2 regions of the Idiomarina sp. UBA3162 genome follow, and region 2 is predicted to be linked to the other one. Evidence: predicted binding sites of a transcription regulator. Region 2 holds the regulator's gene; the other holds the start of a gene.
The links. Region 2 encodes sigma-54, which starts transcription at its own class of promoters, with help from an activator protein. Its sites were predicted from a motif close to GTTGGCACGNNNNTNGNNT; they were not measured.
Positions count from the first base shown of each region.

Region 1: the regulator sigma-54 is predicted to act here: its motif matches at 2,048-2,066, upstream of B2X00_RS10460 (DUF3192 domain-containing protein).

Region 1 covers NZ_DEYI01000084.1:387-7,971, forward strand. The annotation lists partial or broken gene B2X00_RS10445 (PDZ domain-containing protein) at 1-516, shown strand, start outside; gene queF (NADPH-dependent 7-cyano-7-deazaguanine reductase QueF) at 519-1,349, opposite strand; gene B2X00_RS10455 (SecY-interacting protein Syd) at 1,416-1,985, shown strand; gene B2X00_RS10460 (DUF3192 domain-containing protein) at 2,130-2,507, shown strand; gene B2X00_RS10465 (GNAT family N-acetyltransferase) at 2,554-3,189, shown strand; gene B2X00_RS10470 (DUF3301 domain-containing protein) at 3,186-3,497, opposite strand; gene B2X00_RS10475 (DUF3549 family protein) at 3,494-4,516, opposite strand; gene B2X00_RS10480 (YqcC family protein) at 4,610-4,954, shown strand; gene truC (tRNA pseudouridine(65) synthase TruC) at 4,947-5,666, shown strand; gene dapD (2,3,4,5-tetrahydropyridine-2,6-dicarboxylate N-succinyltransferase) at 5,694-6,524, opposite strand; gene glnD ([protein-PII] uridylyltransferase) at 6,535-7,585, opposite strand, start outside.
Region 2 covers NZ_DEYI01000059.1:971-8,555, forward strand. The annotation lists gene mlaF (phospholipid ABC transporter ATP-binding protein MlaF) at 1-584, opposite strand, end outside; gene B2X00_RS07460 (TetR/AcrR family transcriptional regulator) at 675-1,235, opposite strand; gene B2X00_RS07465 (KpsF/GutQ family sugar-phosphate isomerase) at 1,400-2,377, shown strand; gene kdsC (3-deoxy-manno-octulosonate-8-phosphatase KdsC) at 2,377-2,949, shown strand; gene lptC (LPS export ABC transporter periplasmic protein LptC) at 2,946-3,506, shown strand; gene lptA (lipopolysaccharide transport periplasmic protein LptA) at 3,478-4,020, shown strand; gene lptB (LPS export ABC transporter ATP-binding protein) at 4,024-4,749, shown strand; gene B2X00_RS07490 (RNA polymerase factor sigma-54) at 4,779-6,230, shown strand; gene hpf (ribosome hibernation promoting factor) at 6,259-6,546, shown strand; gene ptsN (PTS IIA-like nitrogen regulatory protein PtsN) at 6,550-7,026, shown strand; gene rapZ (RNase adapter RapZ) at 7,011-7,585, shown strand, end outside.

The sequences.
Region 1 (7,585 bases), on a different contig from region 2:
GGCTTTAATAGTGCCGATGTTGTCGCCATTTTAGATGAGCTCACCGGTCAGTCATGGCAACAATGGTGGGATGAACACGTTAACTCGCCGGTTGCTAATATTCAGTTTGATGAGTTATTAAACACCGTGGGTATGGAGCTGACATTTGCTTCTGCTGACGAGCAAAAGCCGTGGGCGGGCTGGCGCGGCAAAGCCGCAGATGAAGGTATCGAACTGATACAGGTTGAACGTGGTTCGCCTGCTTGGGACGCAGGTTTCACTCCAGGCGATGTGATTGTTGCGTATGATGGTAAACGCGCAGCGGGCGGACGTTTCGAAGAAGCGTTGCAAGAGCGCGAAGTCGGCGATACCGTTGAGGTCACATTCTTCCGTCGTGACCAACTTCATACCGCTGAGCTGATATTAGGTGAAGAACAGCATACGGGCGCGAAAATTGTGCCAGTAGAAAATCCTTCTGCTAAACAGAAGGCACGTTTTTTACAGTGGCTGCAAATTCCACACCCGAATGCGAGCTAAGACTATTGTCGAGCCAGGCGCTGCCCACTGGGTGGCGCCGTTTCAAAGTTAGAACGGAACGGATTGATATCTAAGCCGCCACGGCGTGTATATCGCGCATAAACGGTGAGCTTCGAAAAGCCTAAACGTTGCAAATCCATAAAAATGCGCTCAACACACTGTTCGTGAAATTCGTTATGACGGCGGAAGCTGACGAGGTAACGCAGCAAGCTCGCTTGATCAAGTTGCGGACCTGTCCCGTGAATATATACAGATCCCCAATCCGGCTGATTGGTTATCAAACAGTTTGATTTAAGTAGATGACTATGTACCGTTAACGACTCAACTACTTGCGGCTCGACTTTGAGTAGGGCCGGTTGGTAGTCATAGGTGTCTATCGCGATGTCTTGATTATCAATACAGGTTCCTGGCAAGTCGCCAATCGGAAGATTGGTATATTCATCTAACGAGCTCAGGCTGACCATGACATCTGCGCCTGCACAGGCTGATAAATCATGTTGCATGACATCCGCTACTGTTTGCCAATCATCAAATCGACTTTCGTTAAAACTATTTAAATAAAGCTTGAACGACTTTGACTCAATTAAATGAGGGCTGTCGCAGGGTACAGAAAATTCCGCGATCGCCACTTGGGGTAACCCTTTGCTATTTAACCAAGATACTTCATAACCCGTCCAGTCGTCGTGACCATTAAAGGGCAGGTCCTCGGTAACACCAATGGGTGTGCGATTAAGCTCGCGAGCAACTGGCTGTAACTGGCTCGGATCATAGGTGGTTGGGTAGTCGGTTGCTTTACCCAAATTTAGGTGTGCGAGCGGGTCGCTTGTTTGCATTGATGCGCTCCATGATAAACTAAATGAATTACACCTATTTTACGCGGTTAAAAGGAAATGCACCAGATGAACGAAGTATCGACCGAGCACGCCGTTAGCGCTTTGCTAGAGCGCTATATGCAAGCTAACCCCGAACCCCAAACCGAGTGGGTGGACGAGTGGGATGCCGAGATATACCAGCAACGGATGGGTGAAGAACAGGTTATCTGGCGACCCGTACAGCGAGACGAAGCACAAGATTTTACGGCTCTCGAGTCTGCATTAGCTATGCGATTTCATGACAGTGTAAAGCGGCTTTTTGGGGATTGGTTCAGCGGTGATCTCAGCCTCACTTTTTCGGCGGATGAGACAACGCCGCCGATTCATTTTGAATTATTGATGCCTCAATGCCAAGAGGATTCTGAAAGGCTGTTGCAAAATCTGACGGGGCACATTTTGATGAAGCGCAAGTTGAAGCAGCCCATCACGATTTTTATCGGTATTTTACATGCGCACGACGATTGTTTGGTTTCGCTCGATAACTCGACGGGTGAGGTTGCACTGGAATGGTTAGGGAAGCCACAACACCAAACCTTAGCAGTCGATCTCGCTACCTTTTTGTCACATTGTCAGCCATATTGTGGTGAAAATGACTAACTATTGGTAGCTCGGGTGTCCTTGAAGAAACAATAAAGTCAATAAAAACAGAGTTTTACCAATTTGGCCTGTTTTTTGCTTAAATTGTGGTGAGTGCGCCTAATAAGCACAATTCATAAAATAACTAGAAATCGGAGATTGGTAATGGAATTCAGAAAGCTTGCATTGATGGGACTCGCAGGAATGATGACCCTTTCACTATCGGGTTGTATTGTTGTTAGTGAGCCTAGCTGGGATAAAGACGATCCGCAGTACGATCAAATTCACGATGAGCGGGGCAACCGCCAGGCGATTGCTAAACTTAACTTAAACGCTGACTTTGAATCGGTTCGCAATGATCTCGGCACACCTGATTTTAGTGAACGCTGGATTGAAGACAATAATGAGTACCAAGTCCTTTTCTATCGCACGCAGCGTGTTCATGCTGACGGTATGACCACAAAAGATGAGTGTACTCCGATTGTGTTCAAAAACGGGTCGCTAATTGGGACGGGGCAGATGGCACTCGACAAGGTAATGTAATCGGAGTAGGTTGGTGATAGCGCACTATTTTAACAGGAGAGCTGCTATGCCAACCGAAGTTGCCGTATCAACACAGGACGTTGAGCTTGTAGAACTGGATGTATGCCAGCTCAATAGCGTAGCGTCCTTATTGTTTCAAACCTACCAAAACGATGCGCTTATGCAGCGTATCTTTCAAGCCGATAAAGCGGATTATGAAAAGCGTTTGCGAGCAGCAATACGCGAGGAACTGATCGCTCAATGGGATAACGAGCAGCCCATTATTGCCGCCATGCATGACGATGTGCTACTAGGCGTAGTGTGCCTATCAAAAGTTGAACAGCAGTTTGGGCCAACCAGTCGTTGGAACTGGTACATTTCGATGTTACTGACTGCAGGTTGGATAAGTACACGCTATGTGCTTGAAAAAGAACGCCAAATTAAGTCCTTACTTAAAGATCAGCCGTGCTATTTGATTTCTTTCATTGGTGTCGCCGAACAGTATCAGCAGCAAGGGATCGGACGGTTATTATGTCAAGCTGCGCTGCAGGAAAGTGTTGAACGCGGTGGCGTTAACCAGTTAGCGGTATTTATTTCTGACCAGCAACAGCATCAGTTTTTCAGTCATTGTGGGTTTTCTCAGCAGCACGCGCTCGACGTTCATGACGTACCTGGCGCACTGCTGACCCTCGATGTCGACTAATTGGGCTCACGAAAAGGGGGCAGGTCGACGGCGATCAATTGGCTGTTGTGCAGGGTCAAGGTTCCTTCGTAACGTGAAGTGCCGTCACTGCTAAAGCCCATAATGAAACAGCTGCGCCAGCCCGGTTGACGCCCTTTAAAAGACCAGCGCGTGCTGACCTTTTCTAAATCTAACATTTGCAGCCTTTGTTGCTTGCAGTACCAAAGCGCGTGCTGATAAGCGTGCTCTGTTTGACGTCGGTGTTGCCAGAACAACCAAGCAACACACAGCAATAATAAAAACAACAGGACATCGAATAGAGTAATCATGATGTTTGCCGAGCCTTAAGTTGAAGTAGCTGCTGCTTTACTCTTTCCGATATATCATTTTGGGCTATTTTACGCAGTACCAAAGGGCGTAATTCTGGCAATGACGCAGCGTCCTCGAATAACGCTTGAAACCATGGTTGCTCAAGCTCAGCGATGCGCTCGAGATAGCATTCAAGTAACTTATTATCCTGTAGAGCGGGCCACAAACGAGCCCCTAACACCGTTAAAGTATTGGCGTCGACGGGTTGCTTTAACAATGTCAGTAATACTTTTTGTAGGCGCTTATCGTTGCTCACACTCGCTAAGGCGCGAAGGGCATACAAAGCTCGTGTTTCGTTTGCTTCGGTCAACTCGTTCAGGTAGAAGTCGCGTAACTTTGCGGGTATTGAATGTTGCTCGAGCGCTTCCGCGAGGTAGCGTTGTACCGTGGGCGCATAGTCTTTATAACGCTCAGTAATCGCGGTTGCTAGTTCAGGCAGATTCATTAAACGAGCGGCACAATCGTGTAATCCTTGTACGCCGATATGCTGCCAATCAGAGTGCTTACCCATTAAGTATTCAAATGTAGTATCAAAATATTGACTCGGCGCAGCTTGTCGCTGAGTTGAGATACGTGCGTGTAGCGCTGCGCGTTGAGTTTCGCTCGGAGTGAATAAGTAGGGGTTATGCTTTAGCTGCTCTTCTTGTTGTTCGGTTAGCGCATCCGTGATTTGCTGACCTAACGCGGATACAACATATTCAAGATATTGGTCACGCGCTGCAAGGTTCAGGAGTCCGCGTTCATCGAGTGGAAACTTTAAAAACCAAAGATAATCCTGCTGAGGTTCACTTTTATGACGAAATAGAATAGCCAAGTGCGCGTGATGAGCAAGCGGAAACGGGTGAGGCTGCTGTTGATGTTCAATCGCAGCAAACGTCTCTAATGGAATTTCGCTGAGCCGTCGACCTAAATCGAAGACCTGAAACTCGGTGTTACCGGCTGCTAAAAACTCACCAATGGTTGCTATCTTATCAGTCACTAAATTTCTCCGCGCTTGAATTTCATTCAATTTTCAATCAGTATTGTCGCCATTATATCGGTTATCAAACCTAATGTGGTAATGGAGTCTCCGATGGAGCAGTATCAAAAAGCGGCTCGGCTACTCGATCGTATTGAGCGAGAATTGAACAGCTTGGGCCTCTGGCAATCCGACCAGCCGCCCGTTGACGCGCTGGATAGCCAGCAACCTTTCGCCATGGATACCCTCGAGTTTCACCAATGGCTACAATTCATTATGATACCGCGAATGTGGTCATTGATCGATGCAAAGCAGCCGTTACCTGACTCGATCGCGGTCAGTCCGATGGCAGCACACTCCTATCGCAATGCGATCGAACAACATGAGCAACTCATCGAATTAATTCGTGAATTTGATGTCCTGTTAAGCGGCTCAGATCCGCTACAAGACGATGTTTGACTCCGAGTTATTAACGATCGTCTATCAAGACGAGTACCTCGTGGTAATCGACAAGCCCAGCGGTTTATTGGTGCATCGTAGTTGGATCGCCTCGGATGCAAAACAGTTTGCTATGCAGATGCTCCGAGACCAACTCGGGCAGCATGTTTTTCCCGTGCACCGACTTGACCGACCGACATCTGGTTTATTGGTGTTTGCGCTATCTTCGGATATCGCGCGTGCGCTTAACGAACAGTTTGCTGAGCGTGACATTAAAAAAACTTATCATGCCGTCGTACGGGGTTATGTCGATGATGCTGGCATCATTGATTATGCGCTGAAAGAAGAGCATGACAAAATTGCTGATAAACAGGCACAAGCCGATAAGCCGGCTCAGGATGCTGTCACAGAGTACAGCTGTATTGACCGCATCGAACTGCCTTTCAAAGTCAGTAAAAAACATGATACGAGCCGCTACTCACTGGTGAAACTCATGCCTAAAACGGGGCGTAAGCATCAGTTACGCCGGCATATGTCACACATTAGGCATCCGATTATTGGTGATACTCGACATGGGGAGGGGCGACATAATCGCTTTTTCCGAGACTACTTTGACTGTCACCGCTTGCTATTAGCAGCGACCGCAATCGAATTTCAACATCCGGTGACGAGCAAACAGCTGAGCATTGAGATCGAGGTTCCAGAACTATTACAACGCCCGTTTCATCAGTAACGGGCGTTGAGTGAGCTCATATAGATCTTATTCTGCGCTGCGCAAGAGTGCGTTAATACCAACTTTTGCGCGTGTCTTAGCGTCGACACGTTTCACAATGATCGCGGCGTAAAGACTGTGTGAGCCATCCGCCGAAGGTAACGCGCCAGGGACAACAACAGCACCTGCAGGAACGCGCCCGTAAATAATTTTGTCGTTTTCACGGTCGTAGATGCGCGTACTTTGACCGATATAAACGCCCATTGAAATCACAGCACCTTCCTCAACAATGACACCTTCAACGATTTCAGAACGCGCACCGATGAAGCAGTTATCCTCAATAATGGTTGGGTTCGCTTGCAATGGTTCAAGGACTCCGCCAATACCGACACCGCCAGATAAATGCACATTTTTACCAATTTGTGCACACGAACCCACCGTTGCCCAAGTATCTACCATGCTGCCGTCGCCGACGTAGGCGCCAATATTCACATAACTTGGCATGACAACGACGTTGCGGCCAATAAAGGCACCCTTACGAACCATTGCTGGCGGAACAACGCGCATACCTTCGGCGCGGAATCGAGCGCTGTCGTAGTCGGCGAATTTTGCTGGCACTTTGTCCCAAAAACGGGTTTCGCCGCCTTCGATAAGGTCGTTGTCGTTCAGTCTAAACGATAATAACACTGCCTTTTTTAGCCATTGATGAACGATCCATTCGCCTGACACTTTTTCCGCGACACGCAATTCACCGCGGTCGATTTCATCAATGATATAGCGGACGACTTCACGTAGCTCATCATCATCGGTACGGGGAGAAATTTGGTCACGTTGCTCAAAGGCATCATTAATTAACTTTTTATATTTTTCAAACGACATGTTTGCCTCGTTATCCATCTAAATCATTGATAATTTGTTGTTTAAGCGTCAACTTCTGCTCGTCGGAAAGGGCTTCTCCACGACTCGACGAAACAATAAATAAATCTTCTGCCTGCTCACCGATAGTCGTGATTTTAGCAGCCAATAAGCTAACATCTAAACGTTGTAAAATAGCCGCCAAGCGGGCAACCAAACCAGGCCTATCCAGCGCCACCAACTCGAAGGTGGTGCGCCCGCGATGTTTTGCTGGCAAGAAATTCACTTGTGTCTTGACACTAAAGTTCTTCAACCGACGTGATAGCGGCCGATTATTCTTAGGTACTTTACGACGCTTATGTAAGACATCAAGCAGGTGTTGTTTTACCTCCTCAATGCGACGTGCCTCGGTCAACGGTTTACCATTTCGTTGCAACAGTACGAAGGTATCCATCACAAAACCATCTCGAGTCGCCAGTATTTGCGCGTCTAAGATATTCAACTGTTGGCTGTCAAGCACGCCCGCCACGGCAGCAAAAAGGTGTCCTTCGTCGTGGTGATAGACGAACAGCTCGGTTGTACCATAGTTGTTTTCATCACCTATCAAAATTAATGGAAGTTCATCATCTTTAAGTTGCAAAATATGCTGGGAGTGCCAACTAATTTGCTCAGCCGTGTGGCGGAAAAAATAGTCCGCTGTAAAGCGGCCCCAAAGTGCAAGAATGGCTTCTTTTTCATACCCGCCACTTAGTAATAAAGCCATTGCATTCGCTTTATTTTGCTGGATTTTATCACGCACGTCGAGCGTCGGTTTACTACTGTTTTGTTCTAATAAATAACGTGTAGCATTATACAACTCTTCGAGTAAGGTTGCTTTCCAGTTATTCCACAGTGAATGATTAGTCGCACGAATATCCGCTACGGTGAGACAATAGAGAAAGTCGAGTCGTTCGACCGTATCCACAATATTGGCGAATTCCTGAATCACTTCAGGATCATGAATATCACGTTTTTGTGCAGTGACCGACATGGTTAAATGGTGCTCAACTAGCCAGCTAATTAAATCGCTATCCGCCTGACTGTAT
Region 2 (7,585 bases):
ATAGAGGTTAATCCAAGCGATTCATTGAGCGAGCGAATTAATTTAACGATAACGCCCATCGAAATTGGATCTTGGCCAGCGAACGGTTCGTCGTACATAATCAAATCAGGATCGAGCGCGATCGCCCGTGCGAGTGCCGCACGTCGCGCCATACCGCCGGATAATTCTGCTGGCATTAAATCACGCGCGCCACGCAAGCCCACGGCTTCAAGTTTCATCAATACAATACTGCGAATCACGTCCTCGGTGAGCTCGGTATGCTCTCGTAATGGAAACGCCACGTTGTCGAAAACACTCATGTCGGTAAACAGCGCACCGCTTTGAAACAACATACTCATTCGCTTACGCAGCTCATAAAGAGCCTTACGCGACAACTGAGTGACCTCTTCATCAGCCACCTTGATTGAGCCCGATGACGGCCGAAGTTGCCCGCCTATTAAGCGCAATAATGTTGTTTTACCAATGCCACTGGGCCCCATAACCGCGACGATCTTGCCCTTCGGTACGGTCAGTGAAAGGCCGTCATAAATGGTGCGTTGGCCGTGCGAAAAATGCACATCTTTTAAAGCAACAAAGTTATCCACTTATCTGTCCCTAACGCGCTATTTGTTTCAGAATACCCATTCTAGAGGGCGTTGGTCTAAAACGTAACTGTAAAAATGTTGCAAAACATATCAGTTTTGTTGATCGATCATCGCCAACAACTTATCTGCAAAGGCTTTGCGGTCACCTTGGCAATGCTCACACAATTGTAATTGCTCAAATAATCGAGCTCCATGCACCGCGAAAAACAGTACCTTGGCTAGCATGGGATCACGGCTGAATTGTTCGAGCGATTGAAAGGTCTGTTGCACGTGAGCAGTCATTGGCGCCAGCAACTCTGGATTATTCGCTGCGGCTGCCAGCAAACCTGAACTTAACTGCGCGCATTCTGCATCACTGTTTAACGACGCTAGCAAAATACTTTTTAGTTCTTGGTTAGGATCATCCTCGAAATCCTTCATAAAGGCGTCTTTCAAATCACTATTTCGCGCCACCATGCGCTCAAGCATCGCTTCGAGAAGTTTGTCTTTACTAGCAAAGTGATACAGCAGTCCGCCTTTACTAATGCTGGTTGCTTGACCCAGTGCATCAAACGTAAGACGAGCAGCACCCTCAGATGCAACTAATTGCTCAGCAGCATCTAAAATAACGTCTCTATTGCTCGGGCGACCCGCACATTTTTTTGCGCACATAACGACTCACTTAATGACATAAACTAGGCTTATTACTAAACCGTCTAGTTGGTATAGTAATTCAAATTTGTGACATTAGCAATCATATAGCGACAAATACGGTAGGCAGCCACCGTCATATTGACGTATCATTAGGCGCAGGTTTTCAGTTTTTTAGGTGAGTAATGAAGCAAATCACCCATGACTTTTGTACGCTTGCTCGCGACGTAATCGATATCGAGCGCGATGCTATTGAAGGTTTAAAAGCCTTTCTCGACGAGAACTTTAATCGCGCCTGTCAGGCGATGTTCGATTGCAAAGGACGCATTATAGTGACCGGTATGGGAAAATCGGGTCATATTGGTGGAAAAATTGCAGCAACACTTGCTTCAACCGGTTCACCGGCATTTTTTGTACACCCCGGGGAAGCCAGTCACGGCGATCTCGGCATGGTCACTGACAGTGATATCGTCATCGCCATATCAAATAGTGGTGAAACAGGTGAAATTTTAAATATCGTTCCAGTCATGAAACGATTAGGTGTCACTATTATCGGGATGACTGGCAATCCGGATTCAACGCTCGCAAACTTGGCCGATATTCACGTCTGTATTCGGGTTGAACAAGAAGCCTGTCCGCTCGGCTTAGCTCCGACGGCCTCGACCACAGCCAGTCTGGTCATGGGCGATGCCCTCGCAGTCGCGCTCCTCAATGCGCGTGGATTCACCGCCGACGATTTTGCCTTGTCGCACCCGGGTGGTTCGCTGGGTAAGCGGTTGTTGCTCAGACTCAGCGACGTCATGCATACGGGTGATCGTGTCCCCAAAGTTGAGCAAACAGCATTAATTCGCGATGCTTTATTGGAAATCTCACGTAAAGGTCTCGGCATGACCTCTATTGTTGATGACCAAGGTCGCTTAGCGGGAATTTTTACGGACGGTGACTTGCGCCGTATTCTCGATAGCCGCGTTGATGTGCACGAGAGTAAAATTGCCGACTTTATGACACGCACCTGCGTCACCGCGCATGAAGACATGTTAGCTGCACAAGCGCTTAAGTTAATGCAGGACCGTAAAATTAACGGCTTAATTATTGTCGACCATGATGGCAAGCCACACGGCGCCATGAATATGCACGACTTACTGCAGGCAGGAGTGGTTTAATGATTCATAACCGTACTGCAAAAACCGTAAATACCTGGTATGGCGACATTAGCGAAGATTTATTTCAACAGTTCGCGCAGACTCAATTACTGGTATTAGATGTCGACGGCGTATTTTCAGACGGTCGCATTTATTTAGGTAATCAAGGTGAAGAGCTTAAAGCGTTCCACACCCGCGACGGCTTTGGCTTAAAAGCGTGGACCGATGCTGGTTACCCTGCGGCGGTCATCACTGGTCGCGAATCGGCAATTGTTGAACGTCGCATGAAACACCTAGGCGTGACCCACATTTTTCAGGGTGTGAAAGATAAGGTCGAGGTCTACGAGCGCCTGCTTGAAACGTTAGCATTAAGTGATTCGCACGTCGCGTACGTCGGCGATGACGTGCCCGATCTAAAACTCATCAACCGTGCTAAATTAGGCGTCGCGGTTCACGATGCTCATCCATCTGTGCAACTTGCTGCGCAGTATATCACCCGCTGTCATGGTGGATTTGGCGCTGTGCGTGAAGTCTGCGATTTACTGCTGTTAAGCCGCGGCGAACTCGCGAGTGTTGAAGGAGTGAGTTTGTGAGTCGTCGCGTAGCGCTATTGCTGCTTATCTTATTTGGCGCAGTTATACTATTGCTTTGGCGTCCTTTTGATCGCTCCGACGCGGGCGATAACAACGTGCAATCGCGGAAAATGACGCCTGACTTTACCGCTTCAGGACTGAAAACGCGTTTATATGAGTCGGGTGGCCGCTTGGCACATCAGGTTACTGCCGAACACATGTCGCATTATATTCAAATCGGTCTCACTGAACTAACCAACCCTGTTTACTCAGTTTATACCGATGAGCGCGAAGCTACATGGCAAGTTAGCGCAGAGCAAGGCACGCTATATGACGATCAAACACTTATTTTAGAGCGCAACGTTGAAATATTGGCCTTACAGCCTGATACTTCAATTAAGCGTGTTAATACCGAATACTTGGTCATCGATATACCGGCAGAGACTATGAATACCGATTATCCTGTCACTATTTCGGGACCCCAAATTGCTGTGCAAGGTCATGGTCTGAGCGCCGACCTGTACGCGGAAACTATGGAGCTAAAACGTCATGTTAAAACGGTTTTTAATCCTCGCTAGTTTAGCGGTTGTGAGCCAAATGGCCGCCGCCCAAGGTGAGGCGGATTTTAAAAAGCCGATCGAGGTCAATGCTGGACATGAACACTTTGATATCAAGAACAATAAATTGTTGTTGACCGATAATGTCATTGTAACTCAGGGCTCTATGCGTATTGAGGCGGATCGACTTGAGGCAACCGGCGGTGAGTCCAAAGACCAAGCCGATACATTTATCGCGCACGGTCGTCCCGCAGTCTACACCCAGTTGCTCGAGGATGGCTCGGAGATCAGCGCACAAGCCGATCAAATCACTTACTTCCAGAGTCAGGGACGTATTGAACTACAAGGTAATGCGCAAATCATTCAGGGCAGCAGCTTGTCGCGTGGTGATACCATTGTGTATGACTTGGCTAACCAGCATGTCTCGGCAAGAGGCTCAAAGGAATCAGGCGAACGGGTTACCACGATTTTTAACCCCAATAAGCAACCCGAGAAAGAGCAACCTGAAGACGACCAACAGCAACAAGAGCAATAGTGCATGGCTAAATTATCTGTTCAGCATCTCGCTAAATCTTATAATCGACGCCAAGTCGTCAAAGACGTCAGTTTAGAGGTGAGCCAAGGGCAAATTATTGGCCTGCTCGGTCCTAATGGTGCAGGTAAGACAACGACCTTTTATATGATAGTTGGCTTAGTGAACTCTGATAAAGGCAGTATTAAGCTGGATGATCAGGACTTAACGCTTTTGCCGATGCATGAACGTGCACGTCGAGGTATTGGATATTTGCCACAGGAGTCATCTATTTTTCGAAAAATGACGGTCCGTGATAACTTGATGGCGATTCTTGAAACTCGACGTTCACTTACCGCGATTGAGCGCGAAGAAAAACTCGATGCATTGCTCGAAGAATTTAATATCGGTCATATCGTGAATAGCTTGGGTATGAGTCTGTCGGGTGGTGAGCGTCGCCGTGTTGAGATCGCTCGAGCGCTCGCTGCTGACCCTACGTTTATTTTATTAGACGAGCCTTTCGCAGGTGTTGATCCGATTTCTGTACTCGACATCAAAAAAATAATTGAACATCTTAAGCACCGAGGCATCGGTGTGTTGATAACTGACCACAACGTGCGTGAAACGTTGTCCGTATGCGAGCATGCGTATATCGTTAGTCATGGCGAGCTGATTGCTAGCGGGGACGCGAATAGCGTATTGTCAAACCAACAAGTGAAAGATGTCTACCTCGGTGAGCAGTTCACCTTGTAACACAGCACAAGTGAGGCCGGGATAATCAGATGAAACAAAGTTTGCAACTGAAAATGGGTCAACAACTTACGATGACCCCTCAATTACAACAGGCCATTCGGTTGTTGCAACTCTCATCACTCGATCTACAAGCTGAAATTCAAGAAGCCTTAGATAATAACCCGTTACTTGAGGTTGAGGGTGAAGCTGAGCAAGATGCCCAGACCGATGCCGAGCAAACGCAAAAAGACGATAGTCAAAAAGAAACCGTCGATGCATTACAAGATCAATCACTCCCCGATGACCTCCCATTAGATAGCACTTGGGATGACACATATACATCAACTACTCCGTCAAGTGGCACTAGCTCAAGCCAGTCGTTTGACGGCGAACACGATGTCTATCAAGGCGAAACAAGCGACTCGCTTTACGATCATTTGATTTGGCAAATGCAGATGTCGCATTTCTCAGACGAAGATGCGGCTATAGCCACCACCATCATCGAGTCCATCGATGAGCGCGGTTACCTGACTTCAGACTTGAATGAACTCGTTGAAGCTATCAATTTACCCGAAGTCGATGTTGAAGAAGTCGCCATGGTGCTTAAGCGTATTCAACATTTTGATCCTCTGGGTGTCGGTGCGCGCTCCATCCAAGAATGTTTGAGTATTCAACTACAGCAACTATGCGATGAAACCCCCTGCAAAAAGCTTGCATTAGCGCTTATAAATGATTACATGGAGTTAATGGGTGCGCGGGATTATAAAGGGTTGCAGCGTAAACTGAAGATTGATGAAGCAGAGCTGAAAGAGACACTGCGACTGATTCAAACCTTAAACCCTTATCCTGGCGATGCTATCGACCAAAAGCCCGTTGAATACGTCATACCGGATATTTCGGTAGTGAAAAAAAATGGTCGTTGGGTGGTCGAATTAAATCCTGATAGCGTACCTAAATTAAGAGTGAACGAACAATATGCAGCGCTGAGTCAGCAGGCAAAATCAAGTGCTGACTCTCAGTATATTAAGCTGCATACTCAAGAAGCGCGTTGGTTCATTAAGAGTCTCGAAAGCCGAAACGAGACCTTACTGAAAGTCGCGCACTGCATCGTTCAACGTCAGCAAGGCTTTTTTGAACATGGTGAGGAGGCGATGAAGCCGATGGTTCTCAATGATGTCGCGGAAGCCGTTGATATGCACGAAAGTACAATCTCGCGTGTAACGACTCAAAAATATCTCCACTGCCCGCGCGGCATCTTCGAGCTTAAATACTTCTTCTCCAGTCATGTCAGTACCGAAACAGGAGGTGAGTGTTCAAGTACCGCTATAAGAGCGCTAATCAAAAAATTGGTTGCCGCGGAGAACCGCGCCAAACCATTAAGTGATAACAAAATTGCTGAACTCATTGCGGATCAGGGAATCCAAGTAGCTAGAAGAACGATCGCGAAATATCGTGAATCGCTCAACATTCCCTCTTCAAGCCAGAGGAAGAGTCTGCTTTAATATTGTTCAACCGTAGAAGGAAGACGTTATGCAAATCAACCTAACAGGTCACCACATTGATATTACTGACGCGTTGCGTGAATACGTGGATACAAAATTTGCCAAGTTAGAGCGCCACTTTGACCACATAAACAACGTTCACGTCATCCTAAATGTTGAAAAAACGGTTCAAAAAGCGGAAGCTACGCTTCATGTTAACGGCGGAGAAATTTTCGCCGATGCAGAGCACGACGATATGTACGCGGCGATTGATGGATTGATCAATAAACTCGATCGCCAAGTGATTAAACACAAAGAAAAGTTGAAAAAACACTAAATCATGCAATTGTCTGATCTTTTGAGCCCCGACTGCACCAAGTGTGCAGTCGAGGGTGCAAGCAAGAAACGCCTGTTAGAAACTATCAGCGCTATCGCGGCCCCAAAACTTGTCGGAATCACTAAACACGACATCTTTGAGAGCTTAATTAATCGTGAGCGCTTAGGTAGTACGGGTATTGGTCTTGGCATCGCTATTCCACATGGTCGATTAGCCAATGCGACGCAACCTGTGGCGGTACTAATGACGCTTGAACAACCCATTGAATTTGATGCGATTGACAATCAGCCGGTGGATATCGTATTCGCCTTGCTTGTCCCTGAATCGGAGCATGAAAATCACTTAAACACGCTTGCAACCGTCGCCAAACGCATGAATAACAAAGAATGCACGCGTTCGCTGCGAGAAGCTGATAGTGACCAAGCGCTCTATTCTATTTTTGTCAGCGAAGATCAGGCACCTGAATGCAACTTATCATAGTCAGTGGACGTTCAGGCTCCGGCAAAACCATTGCCTTAAGAGTACTCGAAGATCTCGGTTTCTATTGTGTCGATAACCTGCCTATCGCTTTGCTCGCAACACTGGTTCATTCAGTCATTGAGCAATATGATCGCGTTGCCATCAGTATTGATGTACGCAATTTACCTGAAGATCCTCACGAACTCGTAGAATCAATTGAGTTTTTGCCCGATGACGTCGATATTGAAGTTCTCTTTATCGACGCCGATGACCAAACGCTGCTACAACGCTTTGGCGAAACTCGGCGCTTGCATCCACTTTCACAAAAGCAGCTACCTTTAGTTGAGGCGCTGCAGTTAGAAAACCGACTACTCGACCCTATTGCTGAACGCGCCACTTGGCGAATTGATAGCAGTAACCTATCTTTACATCAACTCAGTGAAGAGGTGAGTGCGCGCGTCTTGGGTAAAGCTTCGAAGCATGTCGTGATTGTGTTCCAGTCGTTCGGATTTAAACACGGCGTACCTAAGGATGCAGATTTCGTATTTGATGCGCGAATTTTACCGAATCCCCATTGGAA